DNA from 3 places in the Colwellia sp. BRX8-9 genome. Region 1 is predicted to be linked to each of the others. Evidence: predicted binding sites of a transcription regulator. Region 1 holds the regulator's gene; each other region holds the start of a gene.
The links. Region 1 encodes sigma-54, which starts transcription at its own class of promoters, with help from an activator protein. Its sites were predicted from a motif close to GTTGGCACGNNNNTNGNNT; they were not measured.
Positions count from the first base shown of each region.

Region 2: a site for sigma-54 is predicted at 4,330-4,348, ahead of H4J70_RS10080 (PEP-CTERM sorting domain-containing protein). Genes of this name have one in related genera too.
Region 3: a site for sigma-54 is predicted at 3,706-3,724, ahead of H4J70_RS06145 (FlgO family outer membrane protein). Genes of this name have one in related genera too.

Region 1 covers NZ_JACGVN010000002.1:168,360-174,256, reverse strand. The annotation lists gene lptC (LPS export ABC transporter periplasmic protein LptC) at 1-347, shown strand, start outside; gene lptA (lipopolysaccharide transport periplasmic protein LptA) at 328-870, shown strand; gene lptB (LPS export ABC transporter ATP-binding protein) at 867-1,598, shown strand; gene H4J70_RS02475 (RNA polymerase factor sigma-54) at 1,678-3,186, shown strand; gene hpf (ribosome hibernation promoting factor) at 3,210-3,497, shown strand; gene ptsN (PTS IIA-like nitrogen regulatory protein PtsN) at 3,543-3,998, shown strand; gene rapZ (RNase adapter RapZ) at 4,030-4,884, shown strand; gene H4J70_RS02455 (HPr family phosphocarrier protein) at 4,898-5,173, shown strand; gene mgtE (magnesium transporter) at 5,293-5,897, shown strand, end outside.
Region 2 covers NZ_JACGVN010000010.1:30,350-36,246, reverse strand. The annotation lists gene H4J70_RS10110 (PglL family O-oligosaccharyltransferase) at 1-1,047, opposite strand, end outside; gene H4J70_RS20900 (prepilin-type N-terminal cleavage/methylation domain-containing protein) at 1,280-1,774, shown strand; gene H4J70_RS10100 (hypothetical protein) at 1,819-2,310, shown strand; gene H4J70_RS10095 (prepilin-type N-terminal cleavage/methylation domain-containing protein) at 2,297-2,875, shown strand; gene H4J70_RS10090 (PilW family protein) at 2,875-3,771, shown strand; gene H4J70_RS10085 (type II secretory pathway component) at 3,761-4,225, shown strand; gene H4J70_RS10080 (PEP-CTERM sorting domain-containing protein) at 4,390-4,959, shown strand; gene H4J70_RS10075 (rod shape-determining protein) at 5,672-5,897, shown strand, end outside.
Region 3 covers NZ_JACGVN010000005.1:179,291-185,187, reverse strand. The annotation lists gene H4J70_RS06155 (TonB-dependent receptor) at 1-2,438, shown strand, start outside; gene H4J70_RS06150 (LPP20 family lipoprotein) at 2,456-2,923, opposite strand; gene H4J70_RS06145 (FlgO family outer membrane protein) at 2,963-3,619, opposite strand; gene H4J70_RS06140 (flagella assembly protein FlgT) at 3,815-4,978, shown strand; gene arsJ (organoarsenical effux MFS transporter ArsJ) at 5,049-5,897, opposite strand, start outside.

The sequences.
Region 1 (5,897 bases):
TAAGTATTACCAACTTTGAGTTTCCTCAATACACACTTCATCCAAAAAATGATGCGCCCGCATGGAAAATATCTGCCAATGAAGGCATATTATACAATAACAACCGGGTAAAATTAGCAAAGCATGTCCGCCTGTTAGCAACAGATCCCGATAGCTTATTACAAGAAGTTCAAGGAAAATACTTTGAACTTGATCTAAAAACTAACATCATAAGTTCAGAACAAGAAATTAAAATTATCGGTAAAGGATTTACCATCGATGGTAAAGGTTTAATTGTCGACTTAAACACCAACCAAATGACACTAACTAAACATGTGAAATCAATTTATGAAATTGTTAAAAAATAGCCTACTGTGCTTATTGTTATCAACTCCGCTATTTTCGTCAGCTTTCGCTGAAAAATTTGATATAAAACAAAAGATTGAAATTAACGCTTCAAGACAAGCCGTTGATCTTAAAAATAAAATATTCAGCTATATTGATAACGTGGTGATCACTCAAGGTTCATTAGTTATACGTGCTGATTTAGTACAAGTGCTGACTCAATCTGGCAGTGAAGAAAAAACCTATATCGCTAAAGGGAAGCCAGCAACCTTTAAACAAACCTTAGCCGATGGCACTCCTCTTAGCTTACAAGCAGACGAAATAAGATATGAGCCCGCAAATAATTTAGTGATAATTTCAGGAAATGCGTTATTACAGCAAGAAGGTAGTGAGGTTAGTGGCAGTAGAATTACTTACAATATTGCCACTCAGTATGTTAATGCTGAAAGTAAATCTAACGAACGCACTAAAACGATTTTTCAGCCGAAAGAAAAAATTAAAGCGACAACCACAGACGCGAAAACTCAGGAAAAAATTAATTTATGAGCACTAGCACCCTAATGGCAAAAGGCCTTGCCAAAGCCTATAAAGGCAGAAAAGTGGTTAAAAATGTCAGTATGCAAGTTTCAGCAGGACAAATAGTCGGTTTACTGGGCCCAAATGGTGCCGGAAAAACAACTTCTTTTTATATGATTGTGGGGTTAGTTGAAAGTGATAGTGGCGATATTATCTTAAATGACGAAAACCTGACGTTAGCGCCTATGCATGAGCGTGCGAGAAAAGGCATCGGATATTTACCACAAGAAGCCTCTATTTTTCGAAAACTCAGTGTTTACGACAATATTATGGCTATTTTACAAACACGAAAAGAATTATCAGATGCTGAACGCGAAGAAAAATTAGAACATCTTGTTGAAGAATTCAACATAGGTCATATCAAAGATAATTTAGGCATGAGCTTATCTGGTGGTGAACGCCGCCGAGTAGAAATTGCTCGCGCATTAGCTGCTGAACCAAAATTTATTTTATTAGATGAACCTTTTGCTGGTGTTGACCCAATTTCAGTAGGTGATATTAAAAAAATTATTCTACACTTAAAAGAACGTGGCATTGGTGTGTTGATCACTGATCACAATGTACGTGAAACTCTCGATGTATGTGAACATGCGTATATTGTTAGTCATGGTGAACTTATTGCAGAAGGTACTGCAGATCAAATTCTTGCAAATCAACACGTAAGAGATGTATACCTTGGTGAACAATTCACGCTATAGTAGTCAGTAAATGAATAGTATCTTCGTATGAAAAAAACGAAAATATCCCATTAAAAATAATAGGAAGTTAATGACCTAAATGCGCCCTACTCTACAACTCCGCATAGGACAACAATTAACCATGACGCCACAATTGCAGCAAGCAATCAAATTGCTGCAACTGTCTACGTTAGAGCTTCAACAAGAAATTCAGGAAGCCTTAGAAAGTAATCCATTATTAGAAATGGATGAGTCTTCAAATAATCCCGAAGATAAAAGTACTGACAACCTTGAAGAAGCTCACACTGCCGGTAATGGTGACGTTAAAGAAGCCCCTGCTTCTGATGGTAGCGAAGACGCTACGCCTACCATTGATGAAATCACCACCACTGAAGCCATGGACAAGAACGATATCCCTGAAGAATTAAACATGGATACCACTTGGGATGATAACTACACGGCCGGTGCAGCAAGTTCAAGCTCAGGCCCAGCTTCAGAAGATTATACTTACCAAGGCGAGACTCAAGACTCCATTCAAGATCATTTGCGCTGGCAAATGGAATTAAGCCCTTTTACCGAAACAGACCGCGCTATAGCGACAGCAATTATTGATGCTGTTGATGACGCCGGTTACTTAACGGTATCTAGTGAAGACATTTTAGAAAGTGTTGCCATTGAAGGAGTAGAGCTTGATGAAATTGAGGTGGTACTAAAACGTATTAACCTCTTTGATCCTGTCGGTGTCGCTGCTCGTTCTATTTCAGAATGTTTAATCATTCAACTTAATCAATTTGACCCCGCTACACCTTGGTTAGCAGAAAGTAAGTTAGTTTTGCGTGACCATATTAATCTGCTGGGTAGCCGAGACTATCGTACATTAATGCGTAAAACTCGACTGAAAGAAGAGCAACTGCGCGAAGTGGTGCGTCTTATTCAATCACTTGATCCTAGACCCGGCGATAGTGTGATGAAGAGTGACGATCAGTATGTTATTCCTGATGTGTCTGTTGAAAAGAAAAATGGCCGTTGGGTGGTCGAATTAAACCCTGATACTGCGCCAAAACTTTCGGTGAATCAGCAATATGCTTCGATGTCACGTTCGATGAAGTCGACAGCGGACACACAATTTATTCGCTCAAATTTACAAGAAGCTAAATGGTTTATTAAAAGCTTAGAAAGCCGTAATGATACCTTATTAAAAGTGTCAAACTGTATTGTGCAACGTCAAATTGGCTTTTTTGAACATGGTAATGAAGCCATGCGTCCAATGGTTTTAAATGATATTGCCGAAGCTGTCGATATGCATGAATCAACCATTTCACGAGTGACGACACAAAAGTACATGCATACGCCACGTGGAATTTTCGAACTGAAGTTTTTCTTCTCAAGCCATGTTGGCACCGAAAGCGGTGGCGAATGCTCATCAACAGCTATTCGTGCATTAATCAAAAAATTTGTTGCTGCCGAAATCCCAGCAAAACCACTTAGTGATAGTAAAATGGCTGATTTATTAGCCGATCAAGGGATAAATGTAGCTCGACGCACCATAGCAAAATATCGAGAGTCACTTTCTATTCCACCTTCTAACCAACGAAAAAGTTTACTTTAACGAAAAGATGAGGAATTAAGCTTATGCAAATTAATCTTTCTGGCCACCATGTTGACATTACCGAAGCTTTACGAGAAAACGTCACGACTAAGATGGCAAAATTAAGCCGACATTTTGATCATATCAATAATGTTCATGTTGTTCTCACCGTTGAAAAATCAAATCAAATTGCTGAAGCGACTGTTCACGTTAGTGGCTCTGATTTACATGCAAAAGCTGAAAATGCTGACATGTATGCCTCTATTGATAGTCTTGTTGTTAAGCTTGACCGGCAAATATTGAAGTACAAAGGTAAAACGAATCAGCATTAATGCTGTTTATCGCCTGTTCACTCACCAAAGAATCTAAGTAGTATAATGAAGTTGCAAGATATCCTTACCCTTGATTGCACCCTGTGTGCGATTAAGGGTACAAGCAAAAAAAAACTCCTTGAAATAATTAGCACAACTGCGGCAAAAAAATTCGACAATATTGATACTCATCAATTATTCGAAAGCTTAATGGCGCGTGAAAAGGTTGGCTCTACCGGCATAGGAAATGGCATTGCGATTCCTCATGGTCGATTAACCAACACGTCACAAGTTATTGCTGTATTGCTGACCAGTGAACAAGCCGTTGAATTTGATGCGATAGACAACCGTGCTGTCGATATTATTATTGCGTTATTTGTCCCCGAAGAAAACTGCCAACAACATTTAGATACCTTACAAAGTATTGCGCAAATATTTAGTACTAAACAGTTCGCAAAGCAAGTAAGAAAATGCCAAAATTCGCAAGAGCTTTTTACTTTAATAAAGCATGCTAAACGTTAATAAAATCTAATAATAATCCAGGAAAACTCAAATGAAACTCTTGATAGTCAGTGGTCGCTCAGGGTCAGGTAAAAGTGTCGCCTTACGTGTACTCGAAGATTTAGGCTACTACTGTGTCGATAATATTCCGGTGAATTTATTGCCTGCATTAGCGCATACCGTTATTAATGATTACGACAAAGTAGCGGTTAGTTTAGATGTACGTAACTTACCCAATGATCCTAATGACGTTTCAGAAATATTAGATTATCTACCAAAAACAGTAAAACTCGATATTCTGTATTTAGATGCTGATGACTCTGATCTTATTCGACGTTTTAGTGAAACGCGTCGTTTACATCCTTTGATTAAACAAAATATCCCACTCGACCAAGCCATCTCTTTAGAGAAAAAGCTGCTTGAGCCTATTTCCACGCGTGCGGGTTTGTATATTAATACCAGCCAGTTATCACCTCATCAATTATCTGATTTAGTGCGTGAGCGAATTTTGGGCAAAACCTCGGCATCTATGGTGGTGGTGTTTGAATCTTTTGGCTTTAAACACGGTGTACCACAAGACGCAGATTATGTTTTTGATGCACGTTTTCTGCCTAACCCTTTTTGGGAAACAGACTTAAAAGGTTTTACCGGTTTAGATCAACCCGTGCGAGACTTTCTTGCTAGCCAACCGATTGTCACTAAATTTATCTGGCAAATTAACAGTTTTATGATGACATGGTTACCCCACTTAGAAAGAAACAATCGCAGCTATATTACTATCGCCATTGGTTGTACGGGTGGAAAACACCGATCGGTTTATATTGCAGAAATATTAGCAAACAATCTTAGAAAAGAACGCGAAGATGTTCAGTCTCATCATCGCGACATTAAAATACAAAGCACTTAATAACGGTCACTGTATGCCAAAATATAATAAATCATTAACCATTAGCAATAAACTGGGATTACATGCACGTGCTGCCACTAAACTTGCCCAGTTAAGCCAAAAGCTTAATGCTAACGTTACTATTTGCTTAGAGGGCAAAGAAGCTGATGCCAGTAGTATTATGGGGTTAATGTTACTGGCCGGTGGCTTTGGAAAAACCGTAGAGGTGATTACCCAAGGAGAAGATGCTCAACAAGCACTTGACGATGTATGCCAGTTATTTTCTGATAAATTTGATGAAGACGAATGATAAAAAGACTGAATAAAAAATAAAGTTACGTTATCATTCATTACAACACCTTAGCCAGCGCATCTTGACTAAGATATAAACAATATAATTTTCGTATTACTGCGGCACAGGAAAACTTTATGCCGGAAATATCAGAGCAACAACAAAATCATCAACGCCTGCAACAAGTCAATAAAGCACTTGGTAGCGGTATGTTTGTGCACGTTCGAAAATTACTACAGAACATGCCAGCTTATGATATTGCTTTAATATTAGAGTCATCTCACCCGAAAAGTCGTGCCGTTTTATGGCAACTTATCGACGCTGATAATCACGGTGAAGTACTTGAAGAACTCAATGAGGAAGTTCGAAAAGGTATTTTAAAAACTATCCGCCCTGAAAAATTAGCCGCCGTTGCTGAAGGCATGGATGTTGATGATTTAGCTGAAGTTTTACGTACTCTACCCGATAGTGTTTATCAAGAAGTATTAAGTGCTATGGACTCGCAAGACCGAGGTCGAGTCGAAGCCGCGTTATCATTTGAAGAAGATACCGCTGGCGGTATCATGAATACCGATACCATAACAATTCGTCCCGATGTAACGGTTGATGTGGTATTGCGCTATTTGCGCTTACGGGGTGATTTACCTGAAGCGACCGATTCTTTTTATGTGGTCGATGGTAAGAATCACTTTATTGGCGCCGTTTCTCTAGCGGCGATCATTACCGCTAAACCTGAAATTAT
Region 2 (5,897 bases), on a different contig from region 1:
CTTGGCGAGCTTATTATTTATTTTTAGCCAGCTTTTCATATAGGCCACAAAGAAAAAAGCCATTCCTAATAAAGCAACAATTCCACCTTCACTGACCCAATATAAAACTTCATTGTGAGGGTGTGATAACATCAGTAATGGATGGTTAATCTCTGAAGTATCTAATTTTAACTGGTTATTAAAATCTAGATAACTACGTTCAAATCCTCCATAGCCAAAACCAAATATTGGTTTTTCCAATATCATTTTGATTGATATTAAATAAATATCAGAACGAGCCGTAATATTTGTAACCCTTTTTTCGATTAGGTTACTAGGTTTGTCGACAATACTAAGTTGGGCTAAAAATAAAGCTGAAAGTACGATCAACAATAATTTAGTCAATTGTTTTTTATTGACCAAAAATAGGTATGGCGCTATCAATAAGCTTGTGATTATAACTACTAAGTAACCTGTTCTTGAAGAAAGTGGAATAATCAGAAAGCTGGTATTAAATAGTGTGATGTAAATAAACCATTTTTTTAGGAAAGCATATTTTTTTTTGTCAACATCGACAGTTAAATATAAACTCAAACTGATGCCTAAGCCCATAAAACTTGCCATAACATTAGGTTGTAAAAAACTGCCGTGAGGCCGACTAATTCCCATCTTATAACCACCCCAATCACCTGTTTCTAAAATAAAATATTGTACTAAGCCAAAACTTGCTTGTAGAGCAACGGCAATTAATATCCACCAGAGAACTTGTTGAGGGTTATTTCTTAATTCATCAAATTGATATAAAGATAACAGAAGCAATAAACCACCGGCCAAACCTAGTAAGCGTGGAATAGCGTGGTCACTGAACTCACTGCCATAAAACATAGGCACACATAAACACAGAAACCCCAATAAACTGTAAAGCTGTAATTTACTAAGAATGACTTTTTTATTAATAGTAATTTGCCAAAGACCTAAAGAAATAAGTATGGTGGCGATTAACCAACCAAAAACATTGAATGACAAATAAAGCCCTGTGCCACCGGGTGTTTCAAGAACAATATGCATGGCAAAGCAGAAGTATAAAATGAGAAAAAATCGGAAATAGGGAAATAGCGTCACGGTAATTTAGTCAGAGAAAATAGTGCATAAAGAGTAAAGTGCTTCATCTATATTTACAATATTTAATCGGTTAATTGTTTGTCGTTTACAAGATATATTTTTATAAACAAATACGATATGCTATTTAATATTAAATAGATGAGATTTTTCAAAAGTGAAAGTATCAATGGACTCTAAAGTGACACTAATACAGTCAAAAAAAATTACTCAAGGCTTTACGCTTATTGAGTTGATCGTGGTTATTGTTATTTTAGGTATTCTTGCTGCCACAGTAGCGCCAAAATACATAGACATAACATCTGATGCTCATACAGCGACATTAGAAGCTGTAAAGGGATCTTTAGAAGGAGCGTCGGCTCTTGTCTATAGTAAGTCTATAGTTGCTGGAAATCAGAATATCCATAGAAATGATTCACCAACAGTTGCCTTGTCTGATGGTCCTCTTAATATTCATTACGGTTACCCCAAAGCAAATGTTGCAGATTGGAAAAGGTTGATTGAAGTTGACGAGAATGTTTATTCTATGCTCATTGCTGGAGATGGATCATTAATTATATATAGATCCGATAGAGAAGGTGCTCCCCCTACTCGCATTGTATTTGATTGTATAGCTTATTACAGGCAAGGGGGCGAAAATCGTAAGTCTGTAGCAGGGGTAAACCCTTGCATTTAAATTATGAAACTCTCTAAGTAAAGAGATTTAATAAGGGGGAGTTAATGCTTTATAAATTGAATTATAATAACTTTAAGAATATAACTGGTTTCACTACAATTGAACTAGTTGTTGTGATCATACTTATTGGTATTATTTCTGCCACCGTAATCCCTAAAATGCAATCAACAGGTGGATATGAAGAAATAATCTATCAAGATGAAACCGTTACCAAACTTCGCAGTATTCAGTTACGTGCCATGCAAGATACCTCTGTTAGCGGGTGTCATGATGTATTAGTTACGAGTGATAAGTTAGGTATTCCAGATGTTAGCTGCACAACTTTTGTTGATAATAATGTGAACAGTACCACCATCGTTAAAATAATCGAAGATGGGGTGAGCTTTCAATATGCAGGTGGTTCAACACTTTTTTCTTTTGATCATTTAGGACGACCTGTTGATTGTGTTTCTCCTTGCCAAATTAGTATAGTTGGTAAAGAACAAACCCTCATTGTTGCCATTAACGATCAAGGCTATATTTATGCTGTTAATTAATCAGATAAAATATCAGAGTACTGCAAAACAAACTGGCTTTACGCTGATTGAAATTATTGTCGGTATCGTGGTTTTATCTACTACTTATGCCGTGCTAACAACTTTGATATATCCTCTAGCAAGCCAAAGTGCTGCTCAAGTTCATCAGATCAGAGCTGCGGAATTAGGTCAATCCATGATCAATGAAATTTTAGGCAAAGCCTTTGATGAAAACTCTGATATGTCCGGTGGTTTTTTACGATGTGGAGAAATTTCTGCAGATCTTTGTACTACATCGGCGAATTTGGGTGCTGACGGCAGTGAGCAGCGCGTTGATTATAATGATGTAGATGATTACAACTCGATTAATTTTACTGACGATAACATTCTCAACTCTCAAGGTAATCCTATTTCTGATGTTTATGTCGGCTTCTCTATGAATGTTTCGGTAATTTATGACAGTGATTATAGTGGAACATATGATGCAAGTGTTGATGATGAAAAAACAACAAAGTTAATTACTATTACTGTGCGCAGCCCACAAGATGATGATTACATTTTTTCGGTATATAGGGTGAACTTCTAATGCTTTCTCGTTTTTGTCAGCCCAATAACCTTAAAATAAATGCTATTCATTGCTTACATTCAAAAAAAGAAAACTTTAAAACGGGGCATTTTAAAAATATAAAATCAAAAGGCTTTACGTTAATTGAGTTTATAGTCGCTATGGTATTATTGGGTATACTCGCGGTAGGTGTTAGCTCTTTTTTACAATTTGGCAGTCAAATATATTCTGATGTATCGGCACGAGATCAAATATTATCATCTGCCCGGTTTGCCATTGAAAGACTCAACAGAGAACTTAGAGGTGCGTTGCCTAATAGTGCACGGATAACGACCAACGGCTGTTTAGAGTTTATGCCGATTCAATCTAGTGCTATTTATGTTGATATCCCCGTTGCTCCAGACTCAGCAAGTGATAAAGTTACTATTGTGCCAGCTTCGACCACGGTCAGTATTACAGATGTAGTAACCTTTAATGCGATCGTTTACCCTTTAAATTCGAATGATGTTTATCTTTCATCTAATCAGAAGTTTTATCCTATTGATAGTGCAATTTATTCGACTAACTCTTCGATAGACCCGCATGTTTTAACATTAGATAGTTCAGTGCTATTTGCCGAAGAATCAACAACCAACAGAGTATATTTTATCGACGACTCTGTGATGTATTGTATCGAAGGCAGCGATGACAATAATAGTTTAATTCGATACGATGTGACAAGTCATAGTATCACCGGCGAGCCAGTCAACTTAAGCAATAGAGCTGTAATGGCAGAATATCTAAAAGATGATTCTGCCTTTAGTACGATTGGTGCTAATTTGCAGCGAAATGCAATTGTTTCGATTCGATTATATTTTACAAGGCAATTCGAAGAAATTTTATTTGAGAATGAAATACAGGTGCCGAATGTTCCATAGCGATAGAAGTATAAATTTACATAAACGCGATGATTGCGTTATTCAAGTCACAGCCAAGCAAAAGGGTAGTGCTATCGTTATCGCTATTTTTGTCATTGTGGTAATGGCTTTACTTGGTGCGGGGTTGGTTAAAATATTATCATCAAGTGCTGAGTCTGTAGCTTATGAAGTTATCGGTACGCGTGCATATGCAGCAGCGCAGACGGGGGCTCAATGGCAATTACTCGAAGTTTTTCCTCATGACACTGATATAAGAACGACATGCCAAAATATTATAATTGAACCTGATTTTTCGAATGTTAAAGGTTTAGAGAATTGCGAAGCTTTAGTAACCTGTAATGATGACGGTGAATTTGATGGCACAACCTACTATATTATTACCAGTACAGGTCAATGTTCCATCGGCGGTGTTATAACATCTCGTACCGTTAAAATAGAAGCAAGAAGCCTATAACGTCTGTTGCAGTGTTTTAGCATTAAGTGTTAGAAATTTTTACAGTTTACTTTATGTATATATACCTAAAAGAGCAACCTGTTGTTTTTTAATGGAATTTACTGGTTGGCATAACTTGTGCTTACTAGTTGATATACTAAGTTTTTCATTAATTGAGAATTATAATGATTAAGTTTTCTTTGAAATTAGCTGTTTTTCTAATTTATTTGTTATCAAGCGCAGCTCATGCTGGCTTAATAGATGAATCTGGTGTTTGGGTTTGTGACGATCCTGAAGATGAGGTTTGTATAATCAGTGATGTAATCCCTGAAGAGTTTTATATAGTTAAAGGTCAATTTCAGTGGGTATGGGCATCTTATGTAAATACAGAGTTTTATGACGGGAATCAATTAATGAGCCCTGAAGATTTTCATCTAAATGAAGGGTGGCGATTTGCAACTACAAACGAAGAATTATTTGAACTATCTGAACTTACACTTAGTGATTTTACCAATGATAATGGGAGTTTAATTGAAGCTGCGATATATTGGAATACACGCTATATGGGTGTTGATAGCCTTAATTTAGATGATAGTGACATTTCAAGCGTTTGGGTTTCTAATGTTCATGACAATTTCTTTTTCGATACTTTTTACGTTCGCAATACTCCAGCTCAAGTACCTGAACCTACAACAATTATGATTTTTGCCATTGCTTTAATCGCATTATCCATGAGAAATCGTGTAATTCAATAGTTTCGAATTTGTAGCGTTTACGTGCAAACAGCCTCGTCAATACGGGGCTTTTTATTGCCTTAAAATAATTATATAGGACCTATATTAGGCTCGCTAAATTTATTTGAAAAGATGTGCCGATAAAAAACAGTTGGCTTTTAAGCCGAACATTCATCTTTATTCATTAGTCATCATGAAATTTTATTCACCGATAAATATGATTAATTAGCATGGTAATCTCGTGGTAAAATGCTGAAATTTATTAAATAGGTTATCCAAAAAGATTGATTTTTAATTCGCGGCGAGTGTAAAAATATTTTTGTCATTTTATGGTAATAATTAGGGAACTATTGGTGTTGAATACAAGACTAAAGATTGGCGAAAGTGTAACTGCACCGCAAAAGTAAGTAACACAACCGATAAACGTAATTGTGCAATTGTAACATTTTGTCCAAATCGAGAAAATGTTACTATGACTTTTTAACAAGAATGAGGGATTTAATACATTATTGATTAACAATTCCCTCAATTTTGGCTTAGTCATTAAAAATATGCTAAAAAAGTGATGTTTTTTATCATTCAAACAACACAAATTTGAAACACTCAGGTATGATTAGCCCATATAATATATTATTAACAAACTTGACAAAATGCTCATTGATTAACTCAATGCTTTGTTGAGAATAAAAGAGATTAATTCTCTTTTTATAACACTTTAGGATATTTAGATCTTATGTTTAAAAAATTACGCGGCATGTTTTCTAATGATTTATCAATAGATTTAGGAACGGCGAACACTCTTATTTATGTAAAAGACCAAGGCATCGTTTTGAATGAGCCTTCGGTAGTTGCTATTCGCCAAGACCGCTCTGGTGGTTCAAAAAGTGTAGCTGCAGTAGGTTCTGCTGCAAAACAAATGCTGGGCAGAACGCCAGGTAATATTGAAGCTATTCGCCCAA
Region 3 (5,897 bases), on a different contig from region 1:
TAGTTATTGTTGGTAGTCATATTAATGGCAGAACCGTAAAAGAGTTACCTGTTCCTGTTGATATTATATCTGCGGACACTCTGCGTAATAGTGGCCAGACTAACCTTGGTCAAATATTGCAAGCACTAGTACCTTCTTTTAATTTTTCTCGTTCAGCAATAAGTGATGGCAGTGACGTATTACAGCCAGCAACATTGCGTGGTTTAGGACCGGATCAGACACTGATTTTATTAAATGGTAAGCGTCGTCATCAAGCGAGTTTAATTCATATTAATAGCTCTGTTGGCCGAGGTACAGCTGGTACAGATATGAACGCCATTCCAGTAAGAGCCATTAAACGTATTGAAATTTTACGTGATGGTGCAGCCGCACAATATGGCTCGGATGCCATAGCGGGTGTTATTAATATTGTGCTAAACGATAGTAATGAGCAAGCGACCTTAATAACATCAGCTGGTGCTTATCAGCAAGGTGATGGTCAAGATTTTCAGCTATCTTATACGCAAGGTTTACCGCTGGGTGATGATGGCTTTATCAATGCCACATTAAGTTTAGTCGACCATCAAAGTACCAACCGCTCAGGTTTACATGGTGCCTGCCAATTTGGCCAGTGCACTCAATTGGACAATGGTCATTGGCAAACCGATGATCCTCGAGAGTTATCCGCTAACCGAGCAACATTTCGTATTGGCGACCCTTCGTATCAACAACTTTCTTTTGCCGCAAACAGTACATTTGAACTGAATAACGGGCAACTTTATGGCTTTTTAACCTATTCACATCGAGAAAACCAATCTGCCGCATTCTTTCGTCACAGCGCGAATAACAATGAAAACCCACTATTAAGCGATGGTCAAGCAACGATTCCTCAGGGTTATTTACCCAAAATAGATTCAGATATAAAAGATATGTCATACAATTTTGGCTATAAAGTGGCTTTCGATAATGACAGCGCCATTGATATTTCATATACCTATGGAAAGAACCAAATAGACTATACGACTAAAGATTCACTTAATGCTTCTTACACTAACTATCTATTACAAACCAGTGACTTAACAGTAGATGAATTACGTGCTCAATTACCAAAGTCTGCTTTTGCTTACGGGCTATCCTTGTCACTTGAGACAGTAAATTTACTTTTTAGCCAAGACTATGAAAATTATTCACTCGCGTTAGGCGCAGAGTTTCGCCAAGAAATATACCAAATAATACCAGGTAACCCCTACAGCTTTCAGGATTATGATACCGACAATAATCAAGCATTGTTTGACCAAGATGCCGCTGGTGGTATTCAAGGTTTTCCGGGGGTTGCACCTGAACTTGCGGTTAACGAGAGCCGTGATGTTGTTTCACTTTTTGCGGAGTCTGTGACCCAAATCAATGACTTTATCGAGCTCAGTGCGGCCATTCGTTATGATGATTATGATATATTTGGTAACAGCACCAATACAAAACTTGCGGTGCATTGGCAAGCACACCAGCAACTTATTTTGCGCGGAGCCTATAGCACAGGTTTTCGTGCACCTTCTATGCAGCAAATGTATTTCAATAATATCAGTACACAGTTTATTGTTGACGAAAGTGGCTCATTGTTGAGTGAGGAAGTGGAAACATTCAGAAATGATAGTACTTTGACCACTCGACTCGGGGTGCCTTCTTTAAAAGAAGAAGAATCTGACAACCTCAGTGTTGGCTTTATCTATAGCCCTACTGAAAATGTAGATATTAGCTTTGATTTTTATCAGATTGATATTGATAATCGTATTGTCATTAGTAGTAAATTGGGTATGGGAATATCACCTCTACTCGACCAAGCTTTTACTGAGGAGTCTGTTACCAAAGGACAGTTTTTCTTAAATGGTGCAGATACCGCAACTCAAGGCACAGATATTGTTGCTACTTGGCAGACTCAAGCTTTTTCTGGAGATATTAACTTCACCTTAGCGGCAAACTTTACCAATACAGAGGTAACCAAGTTATTTACACCTGATCACAGCACACTGCATACCATTAGCGTTGAAGAAATTTTTTCACAGCAAGATATTTCTATCATTGAAGAGTGGCAACCACGCAATAAAATAAGTGTAAACACCCTTTATAAAAACCAGCACTGGACCATCAATATATTGTTCAATCACTATGGTAAATATACAATAACCGATGGTGGTAAACAAACTTATGGCGCAGAGCTATTAACTGATATTAGCGTTAGCCATCAAATGTCAAAAAATCTTGCGGTCACTGTGGGTAGTCATAATTTATTTGATGTTATGCCTGACAAAAATCGTATAGGAAACTCTCGAGGAGGCACAATTGAAGATCAACAAGGTAATATCATTGTTGATAGCACAGGTGTATTCAAATATTCACGCCGATCAGCTCCTTTCGGTTTTAACGGCGCATATTTTTATGCAAGTCTGCAATATGATTTTTAAGGGTGTGCTGTTAACACTTAATAATAGGTAACCGCTTTAATTTCACGTTTGGGTGAAGAAGCTAAATAAATATTATAAACATCTTCAAAGTCTAAACTTAACTCTGTGGTGTAACTGTCGCCAACAGGATAGCTTTTAATCACTTTAGCTGCGCGGATGACACCTTGAACTGACGCTGACACTTCATTTTTACCCATTATCAGTTGTGACATGGTCATTTCACCATTTATCTTTTGCCCATAAACTTGTTCTGCAAGTTCTGCATAAGCGGCAAGCTTTGAGGCATTAATCGCCATCAACATACGCTGCGTTTCATGTTGTGAGTTTTGCAAACTTATCGGCGCTTGGCCAATAGCATGTAACACAGGGAAGGTTTCAGGCTTAACACTTTGCCATTGTACGTGTTTGTCATAAACACTAGAACAGCTGGCAAGTAACAAAGCTAAACTACCAGCGGTTAATATATTAAGAATAATTTTTTTCATCATAAATACCAAAAGTTAGTCCTACATCAATATAAAAAACTAATTAACAATTTTAATTGAACGTTCGTCTTCTGCTAACATAACGCTGTTTCGAATGATTAATCCATCTTTTATCCGAACACTTTCATCTTGATTAATCTGTTCACCAATTACCCAGCTTGGGATAAAAGATTGTGCCGTGGCAACAACAACACGTGATTGCATACCAATCATCCGAGCATTAATCATCACACCATTTTCTTGTTCCATCATGGTACCGGTTACAACATAGTCAATAATCTGCCGCTCTGGCAGCTCTTTCCAGTCGCGACTAAAAACATAATCACCTTGAGCAGTGACACGAATATGTCCCGTCGTTTTAAAATCAATAACAACTAAACCATGGCGCTGTAATTCATGAACAAAGTTCTCTGATATTTGATTACCCAGCCAATTAGTTGACTCAAGGTTTTCTAATTCGACAAAAGAAGCTACCGCGATAGGTGTTTTAGGGTTTACAAAAGAGCTGCTTTCAAGCATCTGATAAGTAAGCCCTTTAACAACATCTGCTATCGCATGTCGAGGTAGATTGAAACTGTCAATTTCACCTCGTACTTCTTGCTTTGATTTATAAAAATTATCTTCATCACTCATCATATTCATTGATGAACACGACATCAACGTTGGAATAAATAATGGAATAAGCCACTTTTTCATTGAGCTCCCCTTGATCGCTCTGAAAGCGAATAATCAGTTTTGCAGTAATATCGATAAACGACATCAAATAGTTTCTAATATAAATAAAGCACAAATCGCGCCAATCTATAAAGTTACTTGCGTATTAAAATAAGTGGGCATAGAAACTGCATATTCGACAGTAGATATTAAACCTTTTTTACTGACGGACTTCATATGCGCTTATTTATATCAGCTCTACTTTTATTTTTTATCACTCATTCTGCTGATGCCCAGTGGTATGAAGCTCAGGGAAAGTCAGTAATAATGCAGGGCAATGCCGAACGAGCAAAAACATTAGCCATAGAGAATGCATTAAAAAAAGCCTTACTCGTTGCCGGAGCTTCCGTATCGAGTGTGCAAAAAACGGTTAACGGATTATTGACACAAAATGAAATAAATATTCGCGCCAGCGGTACCGTAAACTCTTTTGAGCTGGTTGATGAAAATTATGAGGGCAATTTGGTCACCGTAACCATTCGTGCTGACATCTTCCCACAAAGTAAACAGTGCTTCTCTTCTGATTATCGAAAGTCTTTATTAATTACCCGTAGTAACTTAATGCATAGAGAGCAAGCGAGTATCGGTAAAATTTATGCTCTTGATAATAAATTGATGGCTAAACTTGCTTATAAAATTAACAACCAAGGTATTTATCTAGACACCAGATTGTTATTAAAAGAGAAGTCTCAGTTCTCAAGATTAAATAACAGCTTACAAGTTGAAGCAATAAAAAATCTCACCATGTCGTTAGCTAATATCAGCGATACTCAGTATGTCATGTATTCTGAAATTAATGACATTAGCTTTGCACAAGCCTCAACCAACGGTTGGCAGTTCTGGCAAGAAGATGTTTTTAACCGTCAGTTTAGTGTCAGCCTATATATTTACAACGGTACTAATGGTGAATCTGTCTTCACTAAGCAGTACCGTAGTTCTGCCCCATGGGAATTTGGCAAACGTCAGCAAGTTGATGTTCATAGCGAAGTATTCTGGCAAAGCCAATACGGAATGGCCATTGAAAAAGTGTTAGGGGATATGATCATTGATATCGACGAAAATATGATGTGTCAACCTACTCGTGGCAAGGTAGTGCAAATAGCTGGTAATTCGTTAACGATTAATTTAGGTAAAAGGCATGGCGTAAAAGTTGGAGATGAGTTTTCTCTATTACACTTAAATAATATCATTACTGACTCAGGAAAAACCTATGCAGGTTTTAACGTTAGCCCTTACACAGTAAAAATAACCCAAGTGTCTCAGCAAAGCGCACAGGCAATGACTACTGACGGGCAATTATTGGGTAACATCCAATTAAATGATTTAGCGGTGCGTTACTAACTTCATCGCTATATAGAATGTTAACGTTACCAGCATGCTGTTAACGTTAACATTGTCACTGTTTTGCGCCTTATTCGTTTGACAGACTAATACGTTTAATCAATAAGGCTGAAAGTCCAGCAAACAAAGCGGAAATGATTAAACAGGTAATTAAGTTAGTAAATTGATAAATAACACCTGACATAACAGTCCCTAATAACCTTCCCAGGGCATTAGCCATATAATAAAAGCCAACATCCATAGAAACGCCATCTTCTTTCGCCATGGCTACAATCACATAGCTATGTAGCGCAGAATTAATAGCAAAAACAGCCCCAAAAATAAATAAGCCTGCAATAATAATGATTTCAGTACTGATGTTGAGCTTGGTCGCATAAAACATCAACAGTGCTAACAACAAGGTAACACCGGATAAAATCATCCCCCAAGTAAATAACAAATGACCCTTGATATTATGTTGGTTATTTTTAATAAAAAATTTAGGTGTTGAGCCTTGAACAATACCATAAGCGATAATCCATAACGCCATAAATATCCCAACATTAGTATGTTGCCAACCTAAATTACTGACCAAATATATCGGTAATCCGACAACAAACCAAATATCCCTAGCAGCAAATAAAAATAAGCGCGCGCCCGCCAAATAATTTAATGATGAGTGATTTGAGAATATCTCTTTAAATTTAACTTTGTGCTTTGCCTTACCTAAATCACCTTGCAATAATAACAGACTAAGCACAAAAACAATCGCTAGCACACTCGCCATTATTAGCATGGCTACTGAAAATCCCACGGTACTTAGTAACCAGGCACCTAGGAAAAAACCGATACCCTTTAAGGCGTTTTTTGATCCTGTAAGATAAGCAACCCAACGGAAAAGAACAGCGTGATCTTGGTTGTTATTGCTCGTTGGTACCAA